DNA from 4 places in the Pseudomonas poae RE*1-1-14 genome. Region 4 is predicted to be linked to each of the others. Evidence: predicted binding sites of a transcription regulator. Region 4 holds the regulator's gene; each other region holds the start of a gene.

Region 1 (4,319 bases), 1.0 Mb from region 4:
AACGACCGTCTTTTGCGATGCGCGCATACGTGCGTATCGCCAGTCGCATATTCAATGGCTCGCGCTTTTGCATTGGTAGTGTTTCAGGCAAAACAGCCATCGAATTCACCGCCACCAGCGCACCGAGAACAGCCAGTACCAGCATGACGGCCCGCCATCCGAAATGCGTCTCAATGTAACCACCCAACCCCGGGGCGATGATGGGAGCAACACCTTGAATGGTCAGCAGCAGGCCAAAAAGTTTTGCTGCCTGAACACCCTGAGTGACGTCACGCACCATGCTCATGATGACTACCAACGTCAAAGCACTGCCTATCCCTTGGGCAAATCGTGCCACGAGTAGCCACTCAAGGGTTGGTGCCGCTCCTGCAGCCAGCGCACTCAAACTGAACAGCAACAAGCCTGCTATCAGTGGACGTCGACGGCCAAAGGCGTCAACTACCGGCCCGAACAGCAATTGCCCAAGCCCCATTGCCAACAAAAAGACCGTGAGCGTCAGCTGAATGCTGGCAACACTGGTCGAATAATCAACCGCCATTTCGGGCAGGCTTGGCAAATACATATCGACGGCTGAGGGCCCCAGTGCGGCGATGGCGCCCAAGGCAATGGCAAACTTTAGTGAAGGATTGCCGAAATGACTCTTTTCCATAACAAACTCATGATTGGCTTCCTATCGGAAGGTAGGAGGTAGCGAGAAGTTAACGAGAACCCAGAGGCAAGGTCAAGCCGTAATTTTCTTAGGGGCCAGGCATCATCGCCAGCGCTCCGCGCAAGGCATGCGCACGTAAGTGTTTTAGGCTTCAGTTCAAAGTGTTTTTTTCAAAAAGCGGCTGAAAATGAGCGGGATTTCTGAAACATTATTTTTAAGCGATCAAGGTAAGCGACTCAGTTCGCAGAAACGGGTTGGCCAAATCGATCACGCTGCGTTCGAGCCTGGTGCGCTGGATGTATCGACAGACGCTGTCACCTTGCGCACCAGCGATGGGAAAGCTGAGAGGGTGGCCATGTTGGCCCGCACGCCAACGGAACACTTAGCGCCAATGGCCGTAACTGTGTGGACGGAATCAGGGTTCAAATTGAACTCCGTGAGAGCCAGACTTGCCTGCGAACTAGGCGCCTTGGTATATCAGGCAAACCGCGTCATCGCTCTCGCGGGCAAGCCTGCTCCAACAGATGGCCCCCAATACCTCTTACAAGCGAAACCTCGACACCATGCTGTTCAGGTCTACCGCCAGGCGGGTCAACTCGCCGCTGGCGGCGCTCGTCTGGGCGGCGCCGTTGGAAGATTGCGTCGACAGGTCCCGGATGTTGACCAAGTTGCGGTCCACTTCACGGGCGACTGCAGCCTGTTCTTCCGCAGCGGCGGCGATGACCAGGTTACGCTCGTTGATCTCGATCACTGCGGTGTTGATGGTTTCCAACGCCAGGCCTGCGCCTTTCGCGATGTTCAGGGTAGATTCAGCACGGTCAGTGCTGTTACGCATTGAACTGACTGCTTTTTGGGTACCGCCTTGAATGCTGCCAACCATGCGTTCAATTTCGCTGGTGGACTGTTGGGTGCGATGGGCCAAAGCGCGTACTTCATCGGCGACAACCGCGAAGCCGCGACCGGCTTCACCGGCCCTGGCCGCTTCGATAGCTGCGTTCAGCGCCAGCAGGTTGGTCTGATCCGCCAAGCCACGAATCACGTCCAGAACCTTGCCGATGTCGCGGGACTCTTCCGCAAGATTACCAATCAGATCGGCGGTGCTTTGCACATCCCCGCTCATGCGTTCGATAGCGTTGACGGTTTCGTGAACCAGATCCCGGCCATCGCCTGCTGACGCCGTCGCGTTTTTTGACGCCTCGGAAGTGCTCACTGCGTTACGCGCCACTTCTTCGACGGCGCTGGTCATTTCGTTGACTGCAGTCGCAGCTTGCTCTATTTCGTTGTCCTGCTGCGCAAGGCCACGGGCGCTTTCATCGGTAACTGCGTTCAGCTCCTCGGCAGCGGAAGCCAGTTGTGTTGCGGATCCGGAAATACGCATCAAGGTATCGCGCAGTTTCTCTTGCATCTTTTGCATGGCGAGCAGCAACCGGCCCGCTTCGTCAGTGCCATCAACCTTTATCGGTCGGGTCAGATTACCTTCGGCGATGGTTTCAGCCGCTTCAAGTGCCAACGCTATCGGTTGGGTGATGCTCTTGGTCAGCATCCGGGCAAACAGCATAGTCAGTAGCGAGGCAATAATGAGGAGGCCGACAACCCAGTTGAACGCAGAGCTGTACTGGTCAGCAGCGGATTGATTGATGATAGCCAGCTGGGCGTTATTGAAGTCAGTAAGCTTATTCAACGCTACGTTGATCTGCTCAGCGTTAGCCGCAGATTCGGCGTTCAGCACGCGCGTTAGCTCCTGCAGATCGCCAGCCCGACTGAGGGTAACAAGGCGCGTTTCAATTTTGCGATATTCACCCATCAGCCGCATATAGTCGTTGTAGTCGGATTGCTCTACAGGAGATGAAATCAGTTTGGCGTATGCTGCCTGCGACTTGTTAAGTTGTTGGTTTTGTTCCTTAAGTAATTCGATGGTCCTGTTCTGAATATTCGGTTCGCGATCAGTCAACAGCCGATGCGATAAAACCCGCATACGGACGCCCGTCACCGTGAGAGCATTCAGGGTCTGAAAGCTAGGGACGCCATTTATCGCGATATCGTCGCCAGCTGCTCGGATCTTGCTCATCTGAGACAAGGCGAAGAGGCCGAGAATCAACATGAGCGCGCCTATCAGGGAGAACCCCAGAAATGCGCGCGGAGCAATGTTCATTGTTCTTATTGTCATGGTTTTCCCAGATCGTGGAATGTGCTCCCCGCAAGCAGCGGCGGATGGCCCAGCGCATAAGTTTTTATCGGTCGCTTGATGACACACTTGAGCGAAAACAGCTGTGTGCCGCATATTAAAACTGATATTGCCCACTCACCAACTTGCAGACATCGACTGATGGTGGCCCGATGCAGCCCGATGGCGACAATCTTCAACCCAAACGACCTGGACGCGACGTTCGTTCAGTTGGTAGAGACGCGCTAACAAGGTTGCATATTTCTCTTGCAGAATCAGTTCTAGAGGCTGCAGCAGCGTGGTAGAAGATGCTGTGCATAATGGTACTCAAGGATAGGGAATGGTCGGTTCGATGCCGGCGAACACCGCGCCAGCGCCGTCGTAAGTCGCTTCGCCGAGGAAAGCATGCTGTGTCACCACCATGGAGTCGCGTACGATCCATTGCAGACGATTGTCATTGAAGATGGCTGCAGTCCCCGCCAGTCGATAAGCCTTCATGACTACGTCCGCTCCGGTATGAGCGGCATGGGTGGCGCTGAGGCGTAATAAGTTAGTCTGCTGCAGGGTCACCGCATTACCGGCGATGAGCGAAGCCCATACAGCTTCGGCGGATTCGTAGAAAAACGCCTGGGCGCTTCGCAGCATCGCCTCTGCCTTACCCAGTTCGCTGCGATAATAAGCTCGATCACCCAAGCGCGGGGCACCGGTGACAGTCTTGGTGCTGCCCGACATTGCGATCACCAAGTCCAGTGCTGCGCGTGCCAGCCCAAGGTTAACGGCGGCGTGAACTTGCGCCTGGTAGGAAACGGACGGGTAATGATAGAGGGGCTCGTCAATTGTGGAGGCACTGCCCCGCACGAAAGTCCACTCGCGTTGGATGTTCTTTTGGTGCAATTTGAGGTCATGGCTCCCCGTCCCTTGCATCCCGACAACATTCCAGTTGTCGACGATCTGCACTTCGCTTGCCGGGAACACAGCGGTCAGCGGTTTGCCTGCCGTCGGTCCTCCACCGTTGGCCGATGTGCCACCTATGCCTACACCAATCCAGTTGGCGCCTTTGCACCCACTAGCAAACCGCCAGTGCCCGCTGACTTCCCAGCCATTTTCAGTCTCTTTGGCGGGTTGTAGAGGGTAAAGGCCGCCAGCATAGACCTGGTCTGGCCCGTTGGCATAAATCAACGCTTGGGTTGCCGGGGGGAGTGCCGCCAGGTAGATGTTGGCTGAGCCGAACGCGGTCACCCAACCGACCGAACCGTCGGCTTCGGAAACCCGCTCTACGATGCGTAGGAACTCGGCTGGAGGCAGCGCATCGCCACCGAAACATTTGGGAGTACTGGCGCGGAAGATACCCACTGCTTTCATTTTTTCGATCATGTCTAAAGGGACATGGGAGCGTTGGTTAAACTCGCTGCGACGCTCGGCAATCTCCGCAATCACATCATCCAGGGAAACCGCCTTGATGCTGATTGGAGCGCCTTTACGTGTGTCACGATAATCGAAATTGTT
Region 2 (4,319 bases), 450 kb from region 4:
CGTGACGCCGTTCAATTTTCCGGTGATGGTGCCAATGTGGATGTACCCGATCGCCATTGCCGCCGGCAACACCTTCATCCTCAAACCCAGCCCCACCGACCCGAGCGCCTCGCTGTTCATGGCCGAGCTGCTGCGCGAAGCCGGCTTGCCCCAGGGCGTGTTCAACGTGGTGCAGGGCGACAAGGAAGCGGTGGACGCGCTGCTTGAACACCCGGACGTCAAGGCCGTGAGCTTTGTCGGCTCAACGCCGATTGCCCACTACATCTACGAGACCGGCGCGCGCAACGGCAAGCGCGTGCAGGGCCTGGGCGGTGCGAAAAACCACATGGTGGTGATGCCCGACGCCGATATTGAAAAAACCGTCGACGCATTGATGGGCGCCGCCTACGGCAGTGCCGGCGAGCGTTGCATGGCCATCTCCGTGGCGGTGCTGGTGGGCGATGTGGGCGATAAAGTGGTCACCGCGCTGACCGAACGTGCCAGGCAGTTACGCATCACCGATGGCCGCGACCTCAAGGCCGAAATGGGCCCGATTGTTTCCCGTGCGGCGCTGGAACGCATCAGTGGCTACATCGAACAGGGCGTGCAGGCCGGCGCCCGGTTGCTGCTCGACGGCCGTGACTACGTGCCCTCCGAACCCGGCCTGGAAAACGGTTTCTGGCTCGGCGCGACGCTGTTCGATCACGTGACCAAAGAGATGAGCATCTACCGCGAAGAAATCTTCGGCCCGGTGCTGGCCTGCGTGCGGGTCAATGACTTCGCCGAAGCCGTGCAACTGGTCAACGACCACGAATTCGGCAACGGCGTGAGCTGCTTCACCCGCGACGGCAACATCGCCCGTGAGTTCGCGCGGCGCATCGAAGTGGGCATGGTCGGCATCAATGTGCCGATCCCGGTGCCGATGGCGTGGCACGGGTTCGGCGGCTGGAAGAAAAGCCTGTTTGGCGACATGCATGCCTACGGCACTGAGGGCGTGCGCTTCTACACCAAACAGAAGTCGATCATGCAGCGCTGGTCAGAGAGCATCGAGCAGGGCGCGGAGTTTGCGATGCCGGTCTCTAAATAGGATTCAACAGGCACTCCAGGACCCATGTGGGAGGGGGCTTGCTCCCGATAGCGGTAAATCAGTCGACATCGGCATGACTGACAGACCGCCATCGGGAGCAAGCGCCCTCCCACATTTTTTTGGCGCAAGGGTTGACGGCGTGGCGAACGCCGAATACTGTATATAAACACAGTGTTTAAGTGCTGATCACCCAGGAAGGGTCACGTCAGCCACGCCAGGCACTGTGTGCAGTAATGGATTAATTCACCACGATTAAAAGGACTTAATGATGAAACACACAACGATTATCCCCACTCGCTGGACGCGCGCCGATGCGCTCAAAGTCAACGAAAACGACCCGACCACCACCCAGCCGTTGGTGCCTGCCGACTTTCCAGTGATGAGCGACAAGGTCTTTATCTGGGACACCATGCCGTTGCGCACGCTGGATGGCACGGTGGTTTCGGTCAACGGCTGGTCCGTCATTTTCACCCTGACGGCTGACCGTCGTCCCCACGATCCACAGTTCATCAATGCCGACGGCCGTTACGACATCAAGCGCGATTGGGAAGATCGCCATGGCCATGCGCGCATCTGCTACTGGTACTCGCGCACCGGCAAGGACTGGATCTTCGGTGGCCGGGTCATGGCCGAAGGGGTATCACCGACCACGCGTGAATGGGCCGGCACCCCGATCCTGCTCAATAACAACGGCGACATCGACCTGTATTACACCTGCGTCACCCCAGGTGCGACCATCGCCAAGGTCAGAGGCCAAATCGTCACGTCCGATAACGGTGTGGAGCTACGCGGCTTCACCCAGGTCAAGGCGCTATTCGAGGCAGACGGCACTTATTACCAGACCGAAGCGCAGAACTCGACCTGGAACTTTCGCGACCCCAGCCCGTTTATCGACCCGGTGGATGGCAAGTTGTACATGGTGTTTGAAGGCAACGTCGCCGGCGAACGCGGCACCCACGACGTGGGCCCGAATGAGCTGGGCCTGGTGCCGCCTGGGCACGAGGGCGTGGGGGGCGCGCGCTATCAGGTCGGCTGCATCGGCCTCGCCGTCGCCAAGGACCTTGCCGGCGACGAATGGGAAATCCTGCCGCCGCTGGTCACTGCCGTGGGGGTGAACGATCAAACCGAGCGGCCGCATTATGTGTTCCAGGACGGCAAATACTACCTGTTCACCATCAGTCATAAATTCACTTACGCGGATGGGGTGACCGGCCCTGATGGCGTCTACGGTTTTGTCGGCGACCGCCTGTTTGGCCCTTACACGCCGATGAACGCCTCCGGGCTGGTGCTTGGCAATCCACCGTCGCAGCCGTTCCAGACCTATTCTCATTGCGTGATGCCCAACGGCCTGGTGACGTCCTTTATCGACAGCGTGCCCACCACCGGTGACGACTTCCGCATCGGCGGCACCGAAGCGCCCACGGTGAGGATTGTATTGAAGGGCGATCGCTCGTTTGTGCAGGAGGCTTACGACTACGGTTACATCCCCGCGATGCGCGATGTGGTGTTGAACCCGTGACCGCCGTGTAAAAATCGGCCTGACTCATCAGGTGTAAACCGATCCAACGGTGGGAGGGGGCTTGCTCCTTCCCACTTTTTTTTACCGCTTTTCAATCCGTCTTCAGCGCTCAAGTCCCCGCCCGCCGGGCCGATACAGCCACTAGGTGCACGCCTGGTCGTCGTTCAGGCCAACGAATAAAAATCAAAAAGGGGTAGCCATGACCATATTGCAGCGCGTGATCGGTGGATTTGCGGTGTTGGTGCTGTTGCTGCTGATCATGGCAGGGATCAGCTATCAGAACACGCAGTCCATCAGCAGTCGCTTGTCCACCATCACCGGCCAATCGGCACCCTTGAGCCGGGCCGCCAGTGAGTTGTACGTGCACATCCTGCGCGCCAACCAGGCGTTGCTGGCCATTCAGATCAGCACCGACCCCAAGCAGATCGAGGACGGCAAGCGCCCGTTTACCGAGAGCATCACCCTGTTCAACCAATTGCTCGACAGCACCCTGGCCTATACCGGCGAGCATGAGGCGTTGCGGGCGAATCTGGCGCAGCAGCGTCAACAGGTAGGGGCCTACGCCGAACAGGCGCAGGCGTTGATGACGTCTCACTTGCAGCATGTGCAGCAGTGGGTACTGACCCGCAAACTGCAAGGCTACAGCAGTGCGCAGGCGATGCAGTTGACCAGCTATCTGCGTGATTACATCGCGCAGGCGCGCAGTGCCGGCGAGCCGCAGCAGGTGGCGGCCGCAGAAAAACTGCTGTTGGAAGTCAACAAATCCTACGATGGCTTCGCGGCTCATTCCGTCACGCCCGCCATTGATAAATTACAGCGCGTGCTCAACCTGCAGGACGAAGTGATCAGCACGCGCGCCCAGGCCCTGACGGCGATTGATCCGAGAGTCGGACGGATTGCCGGCGTCATGGTCAATCGCCTGCTCACGGACCTGACCGCCCCTGACGGTCTGTTCCAGGCCTATCAGGTGGAGGCGAAACTGGCAGCGCAAGTGCAGCAGCAACGCGATGCCGTGGACGCGGCGCTCAAGGCCACCCTGGAGCGAATTGGCGAGTTTGGCAGCCAGTCCCTGGAGGTCGCCAACCAGGCCAGTCACTCGGCCAATGCCACGATTGGCACCAGCCGCAGCTTGCTGTTGATCGCGTGCGTGCTGGCGGTGCTGGCAGCGTTGGCGATTGGTACGTGGGTCGCTTTCAGCTTGCGGCGTCCGTTGGCGGCCTTTCGCGATGTACTCAAGACACTTACCGCCGGGGACATGCGGGTCAGTTTCGATGTCAGCCGTAAGGATGAGTTCGGTGAGTTGGGCGGTTATCTGAACGAATTGACCAAAGCCCTGCAGAAGACCTTCCGTGAGTTGATCAGCTCTGCCGATGCGCTGGCCGTCACCGCTGGAAGCAACGCCTTGAACAGCGAGCAGACCACCCGCGTGGTGGATGAGCAGAAGGACCGCTTGCAATCGGCCGCTTCGGCCATGACACAGATGGAAAGCACGGTCGAAGAGGTTGCGCGGCGCGCGCAGGACACACGCCAGGCGGTGGACGACACGAGTGATCTCACGCACCGGGTGCAGGAGCGCGTGGCCGAGACCATCGTCAATATCCGCCAGCAGGCCGAGCAGGTGAACAAAGCCACGCAGGTGACCGATGAGTTGCAGAAGTACGGGCAGAACATCGAGGGCATTGTGGTGGCCATTCGCACCATCGCCGAACAGACCAATCTGCTGGCCCTGAATGC
Region 3 (4,319 bases), 910 kb from region 4:
CACGCGTACACCCAGGAGGTCGATCATTTCGCAAAAACGCGCACCGGTGGCGAGAGAACCACGCGTGCCGGTGTCGGCGCTGAGGGAGGTGGGGTGCCATTCGTGCCAGCGGTCCGGCTGGGTCACGTAGTCGTAGACGGCGTCGATAGGGGCCTGGATAAAGCGTTCCTGACTGATCCGCTCCAGGCGGACCGCGTGCTCGGCAGTGCGCATGGCACACCTCCTGTGTGGCGAAATCCCGGAACTGTCAGAATAGTCCCACTCCCGTGTCTTGCACGGGAGTGTTTCATGAATTTATCACTGCACCTTGAAACGCCCCATCAGGCTGATCACTCGGCCATTGGCCTCCAGCAGGCTTTGGGTATTGGTTTCGGTGGCATGACCACTTTCCACCAGCTCCTCGACCATCTGTCGGATCTGCACCATGCTGCGGTTGATCTCTTCGGTCACCGCGCTCTGCTGCTCGGCGGCCGTGGCGATCTGGGTGCTGAGGTTGTTGATATGCGCCACGGAACCGGCCATCTCATCCAGCCCGGTATTCACCCGCGCCGTGGCATCCGCCGCCGACTGGCAACTGGCCTGGGTGTTTTCCATGGCCGCCACCGAGGAGCTCACGCCCGCGGTCAGGCGCGCGAGCATTTCATTGATCTGCGAGGTGCTGGCCTGGGTCCGAGCGGCCAGCGCCCGCACTTCGTCCGCCACCACCGCAAAACCACGGCCTTGCTCACCCGCGCGCGCTGCCTCAATGGCCGCGTTGAGCGCCAGCAGGTTGGTCTGGCCGGCGATGGCGCCGATCACACCGAGGGTTTCGGTGATGCGCGCCGCGTCCTGGCGCATGTTTTCCACGCTGTGGGTGGCGCTGGACACTTCACCGATCAAGGCGCCGACGCTGGTCGACGCTTCGCCCACCACCACGCGGGAACGGTCGGCGTGCTCGTTGGCACGCTGGGTGAAGGCCGCCGTTTCGGCGGCGTTTTGCGCGACGGTGTCGGCGGTGGAACTCATTTCGGTGATGGCGGTAACCGTCTGGTCGGTCTCGCTGGCATGGCGCACCAGGATCTGGTTGGTGTGGGCCGAGGTCCGCTGCAATTGCTCAAGGCCCGACGACATGGCGCCGGTGGCCTGGGTCACTTCGCCGATCATGTTTTGCAGGTAGACGATAAAGCGGTTCACCGAGTGGCCGATGGCGCCCATTTCGTCTTCGGCGCGGATGGTGATGCGTCGCGTGAGGTCGGCATCGCCAGCGGACAACGCGTCGATGTTGGACGTGAGCGACTTCATGCGCTGCACCAGTTGGCGGATCGCATAGGCAGCCAGCAGCACCAACAGCAACACCATGGGGATTTGCAGCAGGGCCAGGCTGCCGAGCACGTCATCGCGCTGTGCGGTGATCAGCGAGGTGGGCAGGGCGGTCGCGAGGAACCACGGCGTGCCCTCGATCGGGCGCATATAGAAGGTGCTGGCCACGCCGCCGTTGTCGAACTCGCTGCGCTGCAGGCCCTGCTCGCGCTGGGCCAGGGCCTTGCTGACCTGGGCGGCAAACGCCGAGGTGCCCGTCAGTTCACTGATGTTCTTCAACACCACCGGGCTGCTGAAACGGGTGCTGTTGCTGATGATCTTGCCGTCGGCTTCGACGATCAGCATCTGCCCGCCGATGTCTTTTTCCTTGGCGGCCACCAGGTCATTGAAAAAGCCCAGGGTCACGTCGATGGTGGACACGCCATAGGCGGCGCCGTCACGCTGGATCGCCATGGCGCAGTTGGTGCGCGGCTCCTGGCTGGCGTCGTCCTTGTAAGCCGCAGCCCAGGCGCACTGGCCGGGCGGCGAGGCGAGGCCGCCCTTGTACCAGCTCTGATCGTAATAATTGGGCGCAGGGTCGCTGTTCCAGAACGTATTGACCGCCAGCTTGCCCGACGCATCGCGGTGCCAGAACGTACTGTGTTTGTTGCGCCCCGGTGTGCGCTGGTTGGGCAGCGGCCAGATCCCGCCGCCAAACACCTTCAGCTCGCCGTACTGGTCCACCAGACCGGGCAGAACCTTGTCGATGGCATCGCTGTCGAGCAGGGGAATGGTCTGGGTGATGCTGCGTTGCTGGGCCTGCACCTTGTTCAGTTCGCCCTGGATACGTTCGGCCACTTGCGCGACGCGGTTGAGCACTACCTGTTCCTCGGTGTGGCGCAACGTGGGCGCGACCAACTGGCCGATACCGACCACCGTCAGCACGATCAACACCAGAACAAACAGCAGCAGAAACAGGGTATAGCGGGCTTGGATGGAGCGCAGTGCGGGCATGGGGTCGTCCTTACGAAGCGTTTATTGTCGACGCGGCTTTTTTGGAGCTTCGTAGGGCTATCGGCTTGAGCTGTAGGAGCTTTAGGTACGATGGTGCAAGAAAATTCGTACAGCTTCGGAGGGTGAGGCGCCTGCCGAGTCACGGTCAGTGTGTCAGTCAGACAAGCCAAAGTTTTTCAGCGCCTGTAATATCAGGCCCCGGTGGCACATTCTTAACGCTTCAGGAACCCGTCATGACTCAAAAGCAACGCTTGAAATACTCGATTCTGATCTCTTTGGTGGTACTGAGCTCGATGTTCGGCCTGTCCTACCTGCAGAACACTGGTGTGATCAGCGAAAAAACCTTTCAGTACATCGCCATTGCCATCGCAGTGGTTGTGGTGGTGATCAACGGCATCATGCGGCGCAAGGTCAAACCCAACTTCTGAGTGGGCTCAGGCGCGGCCTTCGAGCACTTTGGCAGCCTCTTCATGGAGGCTGTAGCTCTTGTCGGCATTCAGGGTGATCACGCCCTCGCTGCACAGGCGCTTGAGCACCTCGCGCACGCTGAGAAACGACAGCGGGATGCCCAGCTCCAGTAAGTGGCCGTGCACCCCGCGCACGCCCAGGGTGCGCTGGTTGTCGGCGGCGGTGAGCAGGGCGTCGATGACCTTCAGCCGAATCAGGCTGGTACGCAGGCCAAAACATTTGAGCAAATGGCGAATACGCTGGTTGCCTTGCTGTTCGGGGGTTTTACCGAACGCTTGGGTGCCGCTGCCGAACTGGGCATCGGCGGCCGATGAATGTCCATCCGTGGTCACTGGCGGGTTGTACATGCAAAAACTCCTTATCAGAGCCTGATCAGGAAAATGATGGCGCTCTTGGTTAATAAGACGAACGAGCGAGCAAAATCATGAAGTGGCGAATGTAGAAATTTTGTCGGTATCGGTTTCGTCACAAGGCAAACACACGGAATAAAGCACTCCGGCGGCTAAATTGTGCACGGTCTTTTGCGTTCTTACGGTGGGGTGGTTACCCCCGGTGAGGGTGTTCAATTTGACTGTGGAGTCTGCGTGATTATTACCAACGGGTTGTCCAGTGTGTGCATGGCGGGGCTGTTGATGGGGGTGAGCCTGGCCGCCTCGGCACGGGAGCAGGTGACACCGGCGTCGGCTGATATCCGCCGCACCACCTACGGCGTGCCGCACATTCGCGCCACTGACGAGCGCGGCCTGGGTTTCGGTATCGGCTATGCCTACGCACAGGACAATCTGTGCCTGCTGGCCAACGAAGTGGTCACGGTCAATGGTCAGCGCGCAAGGTTCTTCGGTCCCGATCAGGCAACCCTGGAGGAGCGCAACAACCTGGCCAGCGATGTGTTCTTCAACTGGCTGAACACGCCGCAAACCGTTGCCGCGTTCTGGAAAGCCCAGAGCCCCGAGATCAAACAGCGTATCGACGGCTACGTGGCCGGCTATAACCGTTATCTGCAAGAGCAGGGCGCGCCGGCGCAGTGCCAGGGCGCATGGGTACGCCCGCTGGCAGCCGAAGACCTGGTGAAGTTGACCCGCAGGCTGCTGGTGGAAGGCGGCGTCGGTCAATTCGCCGAAGCGCTGGTCGGTGCAACGCCACCGCAGGCCACCGCATCCGTGCAGCCCGGCGCCAAGGCGTTTGCAGTGGCCGCGGCCAATCAACAGCGTTTCAGTCTGGACCGGGGCAGTAATGCCGTCGCTGTGGGCCGTGATCGCTCATTCAACGGCCGTGGCATGCTGCTGGCCAACCCGCATTTTCCGTGGGTGGGCGGCATGCGTTTCTATGAGATGCACCTCACCATCCCTGGCCAGTTGGATGTGATGGGCGCCGCCTTGCCGGGCCTGCCGGTGGTGAATATCGGTTTCAACCAGCACGTGGCGTGGACGCACACGGTGGACACGTCCAAGCATTTCACCCTGTACCGGCTGACGCTCGACCCCAAGGACGCCACGCGCTACCTGCTCGACGGCAAATCCGTGCCTCTGGCGAAAACGTCGGTCACCGTGCAGGTCAAG
Region 4 (4,319 bases):
CACGCGTGCCGAACATGGAACTCGAAGACGAGCTGCGCAAGACCGCCTCGCGCATTGTGTCGGCCCAGGCCGAGCTGAGCATGCGCGGCGACAGCGACACCACCACCAATCGCCAGCTGTTTGCCGGCCTGCCGCTGACCGCTGCCGAGCCGCTGGTGGAGCCGACCTTTGTCGAACCGCCGCGTCCTGCCGCACCGGCCCCGGCCGCCAGCGTCGACCAGCGCGTATTCGATTCGATGCGCTTTGAACTCAACGGCCTGCGTGAACTGCTCGAAGTGCAACTGGGCTCGCTGGCCTGGAACCAATTGCAAGGCAGCAAGCCGCAACAGGCCAATCTGTGGCGCCGTCTGCAACGCATCGGCCTGTCCGGCCCGCTGTCGCGCGACCTGCTGGCGCTGACCGGCAGCATCGAAGAGCCCCGCCAGGCCTGGCGCATGCTGCTGGCGCACCTGGCTCGGATGATCGCCACCCCGGAAATCGAACCCCTGGAAGAGGGCGGTGTGATCGCCATGGTCGGCCCTGCCGGCATGGGCAAGACCACCACCCTGGCCAAGCTGGCCGCCCGTTACGTGCTCAAATACGGCGCCAACAACATCGCGCTGGTTAGCATGGACAGCTACCGTATCGGCGCCCAGGAGCAGCTCAAGACCCTCGGCCGCATTCTCAATGTGCCGGTGACCCACGTCGACCCGGGCCAGTCCCTGGCCAACGCCCTCGACCCGCTGCTGCGCAAGCGCGTGGTGCTGATCGATACCGCCGGCCTGCAAGCCAGCGACCCGGCGTTGCGCATGCAGCTGGAAAGCCTGGCGGGCCGCGGGATCAAGTCGAAAAATTACCTGGTGCTTGCAACCACCAGCCAGAAACAGGTTCTTACCGCTGCGTATCATAGTTACAAGCGCTGCGGGCTGGCCGGCTGCATCCTCACCAAGCTCGACGAAACCGCGAGCCTGGGCGAGGTGCTGAGCCTGGCAATCAGCCATGAATTACCGGTCGCCTACCTGACCGACGGCCCGCGGATCCCGGATGATCTGCATCTGCCGCGTCGTCATCAGTTGGTCAGCCGTGCCGTGAGTGTGCAAATGCAAGACGAGCCTAGCGAGGAAGCAATGGCTGATATGTTCGCCGACCTTTACCACAACCCGGCAAAACGGGTCGGTTGAGGCAGGATGAACGCCGTGAAATGTACCTACATCGATGGTCTGCAAGCGATTCAAGCGGCCAAGCCATGTAGCCTGCGTCTAAGCAAGACAAGGTAAAGAAATAAAATGGGCAGCATGCATCCCGTACAGGTGATCGCGGTGACCGGCGGCAAAGGTGGCGTCGGGAAAACTAACGTGTCAGTGAATTTGTCCCTGGCCCTGGCAGAGCTTGGCCGTCGCGTCATGCTGCTGGACGCTGACCTGGGCCTGGCGAACGTGGACGTTCTGCTGGGGCTGACCCCCAAACATACGCTCGCCGATGTGATCGAGGGGCGCTGTGAGCTGCGCGATGTGTTGCTGCAGGGGCCTGGCGGGATCCGCATCGTGCCGGCTGCCTCTGGCACCCAGAGCATGGTGCACCTGAGCCCGGCGCAGCATGCCGGCCTGATCCAGGCGTTCAGCGACATTGGCGACAACCTCGACGTGCTGGTGATCGATACCGCCGCCGGCATTGGCGAGTCCGTGGTCAGCTTTGTACGCGCTGCGCAGGAAGTGCTGCTGGTGGTGTGCGACGAGCCCACCTCGATCACCGACGCCTACGCCCTGATCAAACTGCTTAACCGTGACTACGGCATGAATCGCTTCCGCGTGCTGGCCAATATGGCCCAGAGCCCGCAGGAAGGGCGCAACCTGTTCGCCAAGCTGACCAAGGTCACGGATCGTTTTCTTGATGTCGCCCTGCAATACGTTGGCGCGGTTCCCTACGACGAATGCGTGCGCAAGGCTGTGCAAAAACAGCGTGCGGTCTACGAAGCATTCCCGCGTTCCAAGTGCGCGCTGGCATTCAAGGCGATTGCCCAGAAGGTCGATACCTGGCCGCTGCCCGCCAACCCGCGCGGGCATCTGGAATTCTTCGTCGAGCGATTGGTGCATCAGACAAGCGCGGGTCCTGTGCTATGACATCCAGCGGCTACAACCTCTATAAAAAATCGGCACGTGACAGCCAGGGCGAATTGATCGAGCGCTATGCGCCGCTGGTCAAGCGCATCGCCTATCACCTGCTGGCACGCCTGCCGGCCAGCGTGCAGGTCGAAGACCTGATCCAGGCCGGCATGATCGGTCTGCTCGAAGTGTCGACCAAGTACGACGCGAGCAAGGGCGCCAGTTTCGAGACGTATGCGGGTATTCGTATCCGTGGCGCCATGCTCGATGAAGTGCGTAAAGGGGATTGGGCGCCGCGTTCGGTGCACCGCAATACGCGGATGGTCAGTGACGCAATTCGCTCAATTGAAGCAAAAACCGGTCGCGACGCTAAAGATCACGAAGTTGCGGCCGAACTCCAATTGAGTCTCGATGATTATTACGGGATTTTGAACGATACCTTGGGCAGCCGCCTGTTCAGTTTCGACGACCTGTTGCAGGACGGCGAACACGAAGGGCTGCACGAGGACGGCGCGAGTGCGCATATGGAACCGTCACGCGACCTGGAAGATGAACGTTTTCAGGGCGCACTGGCGGACGCCATTGCCAACTTGCCGGAGCGTGAGCGCCTGGTCCTGGCGCTGTACTACGACGAAGAGCTGAACCTCAAGGAAATCGGTGAGGTCCTGGGGGTCAGCGAATCGCGTGTCAGCCAGTTGCATAGCCAGTGCGCAGCCCGTTTGCGGGGGCGTTTGGGAGAGTGGCGCGCGCGCTGACAGGCAGTGTGGGGACACTGCAGACGATACCGCGAAGGTCACTACTTTCGCGGGTTCGACCCGTGGTGGACCCGGCAGTCCTTTTTGTGTAACGCCTGTTGATTGAAATGGCGCGTCCAGGTGCTGGGCGCGTTTAAGACTGCTTGGAGGTCGAATTGGACAAGAACATGAAAATCCTCATCGTTGATGACTTCTCAACGATGCGGCGGATCATAAAAAACCTGTTGCGTGACCTTGGGTTCACAAACACGGTCGAGGCGGATGACGGTATTACCGCGATTCCAATCCTCAACAGCGGCAGCATCGACTTTCTGGTAACCGACTGGAACATGCCGGGCATGACCGGCATCGACCTGTTGCGCCATGTGCGCGCCGACGAGAAGCTGCGCAGCCTGCCTGTGCTGATGGTGACCGCCGAAGCCAAGCGTGAACAGATCATCGAAGCCGCCCAAGCCGGGGTAAACGGTTACGTGGTCAAGCCATTCACGGCATTGGCGCTAAAAGAGAAGATCGAAAAAATCTTCGAACGCATCCAAGGCTAATGCCATCGCGGGGGAGCTATGGAGCAGAAAGAAACAACATTGGGCGATTTTGAGTCGACCCTGAAAAAGCATGCTCACGAGTTGGTCGAGAGCCTTGAAAAAGGTCATTTCGGCGACGCGGTGCAGTTGATCCATGAGCTTAACCAGACCCGTGACCGCGGCCTGTACCAGGAAGTGGGCAAGCTCACGCGCGAGCTGCACAGTGCGATCGTCAATTTTCAGATTGATCCGCACATGCCCCAGGCCGAAGAAATTTCGCAGATCACCGATGCCACTGAACGCCTGTCCTATGTGGTCAAGCTGACCGAGGCAGCGGCCAACCGCACCATGGACCTGGTGGAAAACGCCACGCCGCTGGTCAATGGCATGGCCACCGAAGCCCAGGCGCTCAGTCACGACTGGGGCCGCTTCATGCGTCGCGAAGTGGGTGCTGAAGAGTTTCGTGAGCTGGCCCGTCGGGTCGACGGTTTTCTGTCGCGTAGCGAACAGGAAAACCGCACCGTGGCGAGCAACCTCAACGATATTCTGCTGGCCCAGGATTACCAGGACCTCACCGGTCAAGTGATCAAGCGCGTGACCCAACTGGTCACCGAAGTGGAAAGCAACCTGCTCAAACTGGTGCTCATGGCCGGGCAGGTCGATCGTTTTGCCGGCATCGAACATGACCGTGCGGCGATCCTTTCGGAAAAAGATCCACAAAAACATCTCGCCAAGGGTGAAGGTCCGCAGATTCATGCCGATAAACGTGAAGACGTTGTGTCAGGTCAGGATGATGTCGATGACCTGTTATCCAGTTTAGGCTTCTAAGGAGCACCCACATGAGCTTCGGCGCCGATGAAGAAATCCTTCAGGATTTCCTTGTAGAGGCCGGCGAAATTTTAGAGCAACTGTCCGAACAACTGGTCGAGCTGGAAAGCCGACCGGATGATGCGAACCTGCTC

The links. Region 4 encodes FliA, which starts transcription of late flagellar genes. Its sites were predicted from a motif close to CTAAAGTTTNNNNNNNNNNNGCCGNTAA; they were not measured.
Region 1: H045_RS25980 (methyl-accepting chemotaxis protein) is a predicted target of FliA. The motif match lies at 2,881-2,908, and genes of this name have one in related genera.
Region 2: H045_RS25990 (methyl-accepting chemotaxis protein) is a predicted target of FliA. The motif match lies at 2,694-2,721, and genes of this name have one in related genera.
Region 3: H045_RS09205 (methyl-accepting chemotaxis protein) is a predicted target of FliA. The motif match lies at 2,350-2,377, and genes of this name have one in related genera.

The regions. Positions count from the first base shown of each region.
Region 1 covers NC_020209.1:2,010,600-2,014,918, reverse strand. Annotated here, with positions in the region: gene H045_RS08970 (multidrug effflux MFS transporter) at 1-649, opposite strand, end outside; partial or broken gene H045_RS25475 (transcriptional regulator FeaR) at 867-971, opposite strand; gene H045_RS25980 (methyl-accepting chemotaxis protein) at 1,191-2,816, opposite strand; gene H045_RS08960 (acyl-CoA dehydrogenase family protein) at 3,141-4,319, opposite strand, start outside.
Region 2 covers NC_020209.1:2,554,618-2,558,936, reverse strand. Annotated here, with positions in the region: gene H045_RS10905 (CoA-acylating methylmalonate-semialdehyde dehydrogenase) at 1-1,066, shown strand, start outside; gene H045_RS10900 (glycoside hydrolase family 68 protein) at 1,335-2,585, shown strand; gene H045_RS25990 (methyl-accepting chemotaxis protein) at 2,785-4,319, shown strand, end outside.
Region 3 covers NC_020209.1:2,097,742-2,102,060, reverse strand. Annotated here, with positions in the region: gene H045_RS09210 (SRPBCC family protein) at 1-213, opposite strand, end outside; gene H045_RS09205 (methyl-accepting chemotaxis protein) at 298-2,292, opposite strand; gene H045_RS09200 (hypothetical protein) at 2,526-2,720, shown strand; gene H045_RS09195 (hypothetical protein) at 2,727-3,107, opposite strand; gene pvdQ (bifunctional acylase PvdQ) at 3,345-4,319, shown strand, end outside.
Region 4 covers NC_020209.1:3,008,417-3,012,735, reverse strand. Annotated here, with positions in the region: gene flhF (flagellar biosynthesis GTPase FlhF) at 1-1,160, shown strand, start outside; gene fleN (flagellar synthesis regulator FleN) at 1,266-2,099, shown strand; gene fliA (RNA polymerase sigma factor FliA) at 2,096-2,836, shown strand; gene H045_RS12955 (chemotaxis response regulator CheY) at 3,004-3,378, shown strand; gene H045_RS12950 (protein phosphatase CheZ) at 3,397-4,185, shown strand; gene H045_RS12945 (chemotaxis protein CheA) at 4,197-4,319, shown strand, end outside.